3 regions of the Terribacillus sp. FSL K6-0262 genome follow, and region 3 is predicted to be linked to each of the others. Evidence: riboswitches for the same ligand, from Rfam matches in the RefSeq annotation. Region 3 holds a riboswitch; each other region holds the start of a gene.
What was found. A riboswitch is a leader RNA that binds a small molecule or an ion and turns the genes downstream of it on or off. The one in region 3 is predicted to bind S-adenosylmethionine.
Positions count from the first base shown of each region.

Region 1: it holds a riboswitch for S-adenosylmethionine, as region 3 does, so the genes downstream of both, metK (methionine adenosyltransferase) here and sfnG (dimethylsulfone monooxygenase SfnG) in region 3, are expected to answer to the same signal.
Region 2: it holds a riboswitch for S-adenosylmethionine, as region 3 does, so the genes downstream of both, MHI54_RS16310 (Na+/H+ antiporter NhaC family protein) here and sfnG (dimethylsulfone monooxygenase SfnG) in region 3, are expected to answer to the same signal.

Region 1 covers NZ_CP150277.1:2,752,916-2,756,197, reverse strand. The annotation lists gene asnB (asparagine synthase (glutamine-hydrolyzing)) at 1-738, opposite strand, end outside; gene metK (methionine adenosyltransferase) at 872-2,071, opposite strand; SAM riboswitch class I at 2,252-2,356, opposite strand; gene pckA (phosphoenolpyruvate carboxykinase (ATP)) at 2,555-3,282, shown strand, end outside.
Region 2 covers NZ_CP150277.1:3,174,146-3,177,427, forward strand. The annotation lists gene rhaA (L-rhamnose isomerase) at 1-465, shown strand, start outside; gene MHI54_RS16305 (DeoR/GlpR family DNA-binding transcription regulator) at 519-1,280, shown strand; SAM riboswitch class I at 1,656-1,763, shown strand; gene MHI54_RS16310 (Na+/H+ antiporter NhaC family protein) at 1,860-3,137, shown strand.
Region 3 covers NZ_CP150277.1:727,549-730,830, reverse strand. The annotation lists gene MHI54_RS03690 (GNAT family N-acetyltransferase) at 1-199, shown strand, start outside; gene sfnG (dimethylsulfone monooxygenase SfnG) at 230-1,315, opposite strand; SAM riboswitch class I at 1,417-1,521, opposite strand; gene dhaK (dihydroxyacetone kinase subunit DhaK) at 1,648-3,282, shown strand, end outside.

The sequences.
Region 1 (3,282 bases), 1.3 Mb from region 3:
ATACAGCACGTCCTGGATTCGTTTGATCCAAGCTTGCTTGTCCATGATTTTTGGCGAGAATGTCGCATGCCAGTAGCGATGGAATTCGATTGGTTCACCTTCACGTTTTACAAAGTAATGACCAGGCTCAACCTTCTTGATACCTTCTGTCATGGAGAAAGGATCGGGTACATATTGGTAGCTCAGATATTGCTGCAGAGATTCCGTATCCACAGTGTCTGATTCTTCCAGCAGCGTGATGCTCTTCTTCTCGGAAGCAAAGAAGATTTCCTCGTCCGTTTCTTTATAGAAGAGCGGTTTAATGCCGAAAGGATCACGAGCTCCGTAGAATATCTTCTTTTGTTTATCCCAGATCAAAATGCTGAACATACCGCGAAGCTCCTTGAATGCTTCCTCTCCGTATGTATGGTACATCGCTGCGATGACCTCGGTATCGGATTCTGTCTTGAACTCGGAGCCTTTTTTCAGCAGGTCTTCACGGAGCTCTACATAGTTATAGATTTCCCCGTTGAAAACCATCCAGATGTTCTCATCGTCATAGCTTAGCGGCTGAACCCCAGCTTCGATGTCGATGATGCTCAAACGGCGAAAACCAAATGAAACATGTTCGTCATGGTAATATCCCTCATCATCCGGACCGCGGTGCGTGATGATGTTGTTCTGTTGTTTGAATTTATCCTTATCAGCTTGCGTTAGTTGTTTTACGTTTTTTCTGATGACGCCAATCAAACCACACATTTACTTATTAGCCTCTCTTTCATTACTTCTAGCCATTAATTATAGCACAAAACAATTCGGTTCTTGAAGGAAGATTATGGGCGGCTGCTAAAAAAAAGCAAGAGCGAAAGTGTCGCTCTTGCTTTTGCATGATTTATGCGAATGTATAGCTTTCCAGCTGTGCAGCTCTGTCTGTCTGCTCCCAAGGGAAGTTTTTATCCGTACGTCCGAAATGACCGTATGCAGCTGTATCTTTATAGATCGGCTGACGCAGGTTCAGCATCTTGATGATGCCGGCAGGACGGAGGTCGAATAACTCGCGTACTGCTTTGACCAATGCTTCCTCGGATTGTTTGCCTGTTCCGAAAGTATCGATGCTGATGGAAACGGGCTCGGCAACACCGATCGCATACGCAAGCTGTACTTCACATTTCTCCGCAAGACCTGCAGCGACGATGTTTTTCGCAACATAGCGCGCTGCATATGCACCGGAACGGTCCACTTTCGTAGCATCTTTCCCGCTGAATGCCCCGCCGCCATGGCGTGCATAGCCTCCGTACGTATCAACGATGATCTTACGGCCAGTCAAACCGGCATCACCTTGAGGACCGCCGATGACGAAACGGCCAGTCGGGTTGATGATATATTTCGTGTCCTCATCCAGCAATTCCGCTGGGACAACCGGCTTGATCACAAGCTCTTTCAAGTCAGCATGGATCTGCGCTTGCTCCACTTCCGGATGATGCTGGGTGGAGATGACAATCGTATCGATCCGTACTGGTCGATCGTTCTCATCATATTCCACAGTCACCTGCGTTTTCCCGTCCGGGCGCAAGTAGCTCACGACCTCATCCTTCCGTATCTTCGCCAATTGCTTGGAAAGACGGTGCGCCAATGAAATCGGCAGCGGCATGAACTCCGGTGTTTCATTGCTGGCATAGCCGAACATCAATCCTTGGTCACCGGCACCGATGGCATCGATTTCTTCATCTGTCATCATGCCTTCACGGGCTTCGAGTGCTTGATCGACACCGCCTGCGATATCGGGCGATTGTTCATCGATTGCTGTCAGCACTGCACATGTATCAGCATCAAAGCCATATTTTGCACGTGTATAACCGATTTCCTTGATGGTTTTACGCACGATGCTTTGGATATCTACATAAGCGCTTGTCGTGATTTCTCCAGCTACCAGAACAAGGCCAGTTGTAACTGTCGTTTCACAAGCGACACGGGCATTCGGGTCCTTGGATAGGATTTCATCTAATATAGCATCCGAGATCTGGTCACAGATTTTATCCGGGTGGCCTTCTGTAACGGATTCTGAGGTAAATAATCGACGATTAGCAGTCATTCTGCCAAATCCCCCTTCAACTACGATTAATACGGAAGTTTTACTCTTTCCAAGTATGTTATTAAGAAACTTGATAATGGGTGAAGGTGAAAGAACACTACGTTAGTATTGCTCTTTTTCTATTATTAAGCCGTTACATGAAAAAAACCTTCCTCATAACAGAAGGCTGGCTTATTCCCTCTCTTATCGTTCAAGGTATCCCTTGCTCAGGTTGAGCACCATTTCACAAATGTGACGGTTGCCGGGTTTCTTAGGGCCTGTCCCTCCGCCTACTCTGAATAAGAGTGTTTTCCGTTCGGAACTATGTTATCGGAACAGCCTCCAGAAGTCAACCAAATCCTGCAATAACCGACAAAAACAATCGGAATTATCTGCCGACTATTTTTAAGTTGGTGATTGCAAATGAAAATAGTATGTATTAATATTTTAATGTGTTATACTAATTAAAAATCACTACAAAAAGGCGGGATCCATATGCGAATGATGCATGCAGTGACAGCTTTAGAGGAATTGCGCAATCAACCCAATGTGAAAAGAAACCTATCCGCGGCTCAATTGACCGAGGCGGCATTGTCCCGCCAAGAGGCACGCCTGACAGAAACAGGTGCCCTGCGGGCGGCGACCGGCAAATATACCGGCCGTTCCCCAAAAGATAAATTCATTGTCAAGGATGAACTTTCCGAGAACAAAGTCGACTGGGGCAACGTGAATCAGCCGATAAGTGAAGAGACGTTCGAGCATTTGTTGGGGAAAGTCGTCGATTATTTGCAGGCACAGGAAGAAGTATTCTCTTTCCAAGGTTTTGCGGGAGCCGATGAACGCTATCATCTGCCGATACAGGTCATCAATGAATATGCATGGCATAACTTGTTCGCCCATCAGCTGTTCATCCGCCCGACTGACGAGGAGCTGGCATCCCATAAGCCTTCCTTCACTGTCATTTCTGCTCCAGGCGTAAAAGCAGATCCGCTTGTCGATGGCACGAATTCCGAAGCCTTCGTGATCGTATCCTTCAAGCAGCGTGTCATTGTCATCGGCGGAACGGAATATGCCGGCGAAATGAAGAAATCGATTTTCTCCGTGATGAATTTCCTGCTTCCGCAGCAGGAAATCCTGCCGATGCACTGCTCTGCGAATGTAGGTGCAGATGGCGATACCGCCCTTTTCTTCGGTCTATCCGGTACTGGTAAAACAACGCTTTCTGCCGATCC
Region 2 (3,282 bases), 900 kb from region 3:
CCGACAGAAATGGTTTCCAACAAGATCAGTGGCATGCTGCCATTTACCGATAAAATTGCCTTGCATGTTTCCCGGCCGGTCCGCTGGGACAGTGACCATGTGGTGACGTTCGATGATGAGCTGAAGGAAATTGCACTTGAGCTAGTCCGGAACCGAGTACTTGATAATATCCGCATCGGGCTTGATTTCTTTGATGCCAGCATCAATCGCGTTGCTGCTTGGGTGATCGGGACACGCAATATGCAAAAGGCACTGCTGTATGCACTTCTCACGCCTCATGAAGAGCTGAAGGACTATCAGGAGAAAGGGCAATTCACGGAAAGGCTCATGCTGATGGAAGAACTGAAAAGCTACCCATTCGGCGCAATTTGGGATTACTTCTGTCAGGAAATGCAAGTACCCCACGGAACTGCCTGGTGGCAGCATGTCAAAGAGTATGAAAGAAATGAAATGGCACGCCGGTAACACGCCAGATTATGCTACACTATAATCAAAACGTGGTAAAGGCAGGAAAAGGTATGTTAGTTGCAGAAAGACAAAGGAAGATCGTCGAGCTGGTCAACGAACGGGCAAGCGTCCGGGTCACCGAGCTTAGCTCCCTCTTCCATGTGACCGAGGAGACGATACGGCGCGACCTCGAGAAGCTGGAAAAGGAGCAGCTGCTCCATCGCAGTCATGGCGGAGCTGTGCGGATCGAAGAAGGGGCAACGGAGATTGCGCATGAAGCACGCGAAGTAATGCATATGCAGGAAAAGCAAGCGATTGCCAAAGCGGCAGTCTCCGATATCCACACCGGGGAACGAATCATTCTCGATGCCAGCACGACAGCATGGTATATGGCAAAAGAATTGCCGAATATGCCGCTGACGATCATAACCAACAGTATCAAAGTGGCACTTGCCTGCAGTACAAAGGATCAGATCCGTGTCATTTCGCTCGGCGGACAGCTGCTGTCAAAATCATTATCCTATGTCGGACCGCTGACGGAGAGATCATTGACGACCTATTATGTAGATAAAACTTTCCTTTCGTGCAAGAGTGTCCATCTCGAGCATGGTTTGAGTGACTCGAATGAACAGCAGGCGATCGTGAAGAAGCAAATGATCGAGATAGCGGAACAAACAATCCTCCTGGCCGATTCCAGTAAATTCGGCAAGCGTGCTTTCGCCACAATCACCGGTCTGGATAGGATTTCGAAGGTCTACACAGATACAGGGATAGATTCCATCACAAGCAACCATTTTGAAAAACAGAACATCGAGTTCCAAGCCGTGAACTAATCACCGACCCCGCAGGATTAAGCTTGCGGGGTCGCTAAGCATGGTATGAGGAATAAAATAGCATTTATCCCTCTGAACTCGTTGATTTTTGTAAGCGCTTGAATTGCTGAAATCCTAACCGGATCTGAAAGCGGTTATTGCATCAGCGACCCTCGGAGGATAAGAAGCCTCCGCTTATGGATTCTCTGCTTTCGACGTCCATCTTGAAAGGTTGTCCTTAATGGACAGCCTTTTTGGTTTGCAAACAAATCCCTATCTTATCCACTGCCTATCGATATCCCTTCGAAAGTATAATATAACCATGGGATTTTTGTTGATAAAGCAATACGAATCCTGTATTCTCTTATTTATTGTGACAAAAAAATCGATTTTTTCTTCTTATTAAGAGAGATGGAGGGACTGGCCCGATGAAATCTCGGCAGCGGAACTTTATGATGAAGTTGCTGTGCCAACTCCAGCAAGCCGAGGCTTGATAGATAAGAAAAGTGCCAGGATGCCTCTTCTTGCTTGTCAAGATGGGGCCTTTTTTGAGAGGAAAAACGGACAAGACTTGTCGCTTTTATTTTTGGAGGTGGAATGATGAAGAAAGGAAATCCATGGGCGCTGATCCCATTTGTTGTTTTTTTGATTTTATTCATTGGTTCAGGGGTCATTACAGGTGACTTTTATGCGTTTCCTGTCTTAGTGGCGATTGTCATTGCAGGTGCTGTCGCTCTTGCTATGAATCGGAAAGAATCATTTTCGCGGAAGGTTGACATCTTTTGTCAAGGAGCAGGGAACTCCAATGTCATGCTGATGGTCATTATCTTTCTTTTGGCTGGTGCCTTTTCAGGGGTGGCAGAGGGCATGGGTGCAGTAGACTCCACTGTAAACTTTGCGTTAGCATTTGTACCGCAAAACCTGCTTGTCGTGGGCTTATTCATCATAGCCTGCTTTATCTCCCTGGCAATGGGTACCTCGGTGGGTACGATTGTTGCGCTGGCTCCAATCGGAGTGGGGATAAGCGAACATACCGATCTTTCGATGGCGCTGGTAATGGCTGCGATCATTGGCGGTTCCATGTTTGGTGATAATTTATCCTTTATCTCGGATACAACCATTACTGCCGTACGATCACAAGGTGTTCAAATGAAGGATAAATTCAAGGTGAACTTTTGGATTGTCCTGCCGGCAGCTATTGTAACGAGCATCATCTTAGGCATTATGACAATGGGTGAGACGGCTCAAGTGGATCATGGAAGCTATAGCTGGGTAAAAATACTTCCTTACATTCTGGTTATTGTCTTTGCATTATCTGGAATGAATGTTTTCCTTGTTCTGGCGTCTGGTGTTGTTTTAGCTGGAGCAGTTGGCTTGGTTGATGGCAGCTATCATGTAATGGATCTTGTGCAGACGATGGGCGGAGGAATGGCAGATATGTATGAGATTGCTTTCCTTGCAATACTGATAGCAGGAATGGTAGAGGTCATTAAATATAACGGCGGAATCGATTACCTGCTTCACCTTTCAACACGGAGGATTAAATCGAAAAAAGGTGCTGAATTCAGCATTGCCGGTCTGGTTGGAGTTACTGATTTATCTACGGCCAATAATACAATTTCTATATTGATCGTAGGTCCGCTCGCTAAAAACATTGCGGATCAATACGGGATCGATCGGCGAAAGACCGCAAGTATATTGGATATTTTCTCCTGTGCGATTCAAGGTCTTTTGCCATATGGCGGCCAATTACTGGCGGTTGCCGGTGTGGCTGGTATATCACCAGTCAGCATTTTGCAATACTCCTTCTATCCTATCCTCATCGGTGTCTGCGGAATCATCGCTATCCTTATCGGATACCCGAAGAAGAACAGCTGAAAAAGTGGACCGCACAGCAGCAAGGCTGTGCGGTTTTTTATGCAAGGAATTTCGGATTGAAAAGAAGGCTGGAATGGTGACGGGAATGGATGGAATGAGTGGATCTGGGTGCAATCAGTTGTCATCCGATCGGATTTCTGGTTTG
Region 3 (3,282 bases):
TAGAGGGAAAGGGATTGCGGTAAAGCTGTTAAATGAATTGGAAAAAATGTGTGTGAGATATCAAAGGCAGGGAATCACCCTGACATGCTTGGATCATTTGGTGCCTTTCTATGAGGCAAGTGGGTACTGTAATGAGGGGGAATCAGCTTCTGAGCATGCGGGTAAAGTTTGGTTCAACTTGGTGAAAAGCTTAAAGTGATTGCTCCTGTGCATAAGTGAACAGCCCACATCAAGTGGGCTGTTTTGCATGTGTCAAAGCTGCTTCCCTTTCACGGACGAGCGGGATGACTTGACGACCGAAGCGCTCCAAATCCTCTTCATAATGGAAGTGGCCGGTCAGGACAAGGTCGACACCGATTTGTTTCAAGCGGATGATTTGGTCGGCTACTTGTTCGGCTGTACCGATCAGACCGGTTTTGAAGCCGTCATTATATTGGACAAGGTCCTCAAAAGAGGAGTCTGCCCACATGCCTTGCTTGCTGCGTGTTGCCTGGCCTGCGTCCTTGACGGATTCCCGGAATCCTTCCACGGCTTCATCATCGGCGTGCGCTACGATGTCACGCAGAAGGGATACGGCTTCTTCTTCTGTGTCCCGGACGATGGCAAAGCCGTTTACGGCGAATTTGACATCCCGTCCTTGTTTGGCTGCTCGGGCTTTTACATCCTGGATTTGCTGCTGGAACCCCTCCAGTGTATTGCCATTCATGAAATAATAATCGGAAACACGGGCAGCCATGTCCCTGGCAACCTCTGAATTACCGCCCTGGAAGATTGGAATCCGATTTTTGGGCTTTGGCTTCAATGGGGCATCCGTCAATCGATAAAAGTCTCCCCGATAGGTAGCTTGTTCTTCTTCCCACAATGCCCGAAGCACGCGGATGAATTCCTCGGAACGACGGTAGCGTTCATCATGATCGAGCCAATGCTCGCCGTAGCTGATGAATTCCTGCTTGAACCAGCCGCTGACGATATTCACAGCAGCACGGCCGCCGCTGATATGATCCAAAGTGGCAAGCATCTTGGCATAGACGCCTGGATGCCAAAGCCCAGGGTGGACAGCCGAAATAAGGTTCAGTTTCTCGGTGACACTGGCAAGGGCCGAGGCGAGTGTTATCGCCTCGAGCTGTTTGTCTGCACCATAGCTTGCGATGAAGCGTGTTTGCAGCAGGGCATATTCAAAGCCATTCTGTTCGGCGATTTGCGCATAGCGTTTATTTGCTTCGAAACTCCAATCCGTCTTTTGCGGCAGCTTGGAAATGACCAAACCGCCGCTCACATTTGGTACCCAATAAGCAAATTTCACATTCTTGGTCATGTTTACACTCCAATCAAGCTTGCTTATCAAGGCGTATACGAAAGCAGCCCTTCTCCATATAAAAGAGAAGGGCTGCCGGGTCTGTAACTATCCGTACACGCTTCTCATCTTCAGGATGCATCATCCTTCTGAAATTGGCACCGTGCTGCTGACAGTCGGTTGCCGAGGCTTCACAGGGTCAGTCCCTCCGCCTCTCTTGATAAGAAAACTATTTTTTTAGTGATTGTATCCAAACTTTTCAGACTTGTCAACCTAGTCTGTGCAATTCTTGATTCGTTCTGTTAAGCTGAAGGAAGATAGACACTTTTGCTTGGATAAGAGGAGGATGACCAATGAAGAAAATCATCAATCGCCCAGAGGATGTTGTCCTGGAAATGTGCCACGGGCTGGTATTGGCGCACCCGGAGCTCGAGTTATTGAAAAAGTATAAAGTGATCAAAAAGAAACGACCGCAAACGGATAAGGTGACGCTGATCAGCGGGGGCGGGAGCGGGCATGAGCCTTCGCATGCCGGTTTTGTCGGGGAAGGCATGCTGGATGCCGCGGTATGCGGTGATATGTTTGCTTCCCCTTCCCAAATCCAGGTGTATCAAGCGATCAAGGAGACAGCTGGTGAGAAGGGTACATTGCTCATCATCAAAAATTACAGCGGGGATATCATGAACTTCAAGAATGCAGCTCACCTGGCCAAGGAAGATGGACTGGAAGTGGATTATGTGAAGGTCGATGATGATATCGCGGTTGAGGATAGTTTATATACGGTCGGGAGGCGAGGTGTTGCCGGTGTCGTCCTTGTACATAAGATTGCCGGTGCAGCAGCAGCCGAGGGGCGCGACCTGCAGCAAGTGAAAGCCGCTGCCGAGAAGGCTGTTTCGCGGACACGCAGTATCGGCGTAGCCTTGACATCCTGCACCCTGCCTGGAGGCGAACCGACTTTCGAACTGGCAGAGGATGAGATGGAATACGGTGTGGGTATTCATGGGGAACCAGGGATAAGACGTGAAAAAGTACTGACAGCGGATGAATTGGCGAAACGTATGGTAGATGACTTACTGAAAGAAGGAGAGCCGGAAGAAGACGCGGCATTGCTGATCAATGGATTCGGCGGGACGCCATTGCAGGAGCTGTATCTGTTCAATCAGTCAGTCAATCGGGAACTGGCAGAGCGTCATATAAAAATAAACCGCATATTCGTCGGCAATTATATGACGAGCATCGATATGTCCGGTGTTTCGGTGACGATCATGTCACTTGATGAGGAGCTGCGCACGCTGCTTTCCAGCCATTCGGATACACCTGCTTTCAAGATCGACGGACCGGTCGAGCAGCCGCCATTTGAAGAGCGGGAAGAATCAGCGGAGGATGCGGTTGCTTCTTTCCGGGTGGAAACGGACAGTTCGTATGCACAAGTAAAAGAAGATTCCATCACGCTGGAAAATATCATCTACTTAGTCGATAAAATGAGTGAAATCATCATTGAGAATGAAGCGGCTTTCAATAAGCTGGATACACACGCGGGAGATGGCGATTTCGGAAATAGTGTGGCAAAAGGCTTCCGTCAATTGAAACGGGAGTGGAAGCAGATTCTCAGTCAAGATGATCTGACAATTGCACGCTTCCTCGACGACGCTTCCATGGTGATCATGGAGCATTGCGGGGGTGCTTCAGGTCCGATTTGGGGCGGAGCGTTCCGAGCTGCGGGTAAAGCGGCAGAAGGGAAAAACGAGCTTTCTGTACCAGCATTCGCTGATACGCTGCAGCGTATCGTCACGGCAATTCAGGATATCGGGGAACGTTCCTTCGGCCGCGGTGCGGAAGTTGGCGATAAGACATTGATCGATGCCCTCGCTCCATGTGCAGACAGCTGGCAGCAGAGTGCCGCAGCAGGTGAAGACGTGAAGGCTGCTTTCCGGAAGGGGGCGGATGCTGCGGTGAACGGAGCTGAAAAGACAAAGGAAATCGTTGCC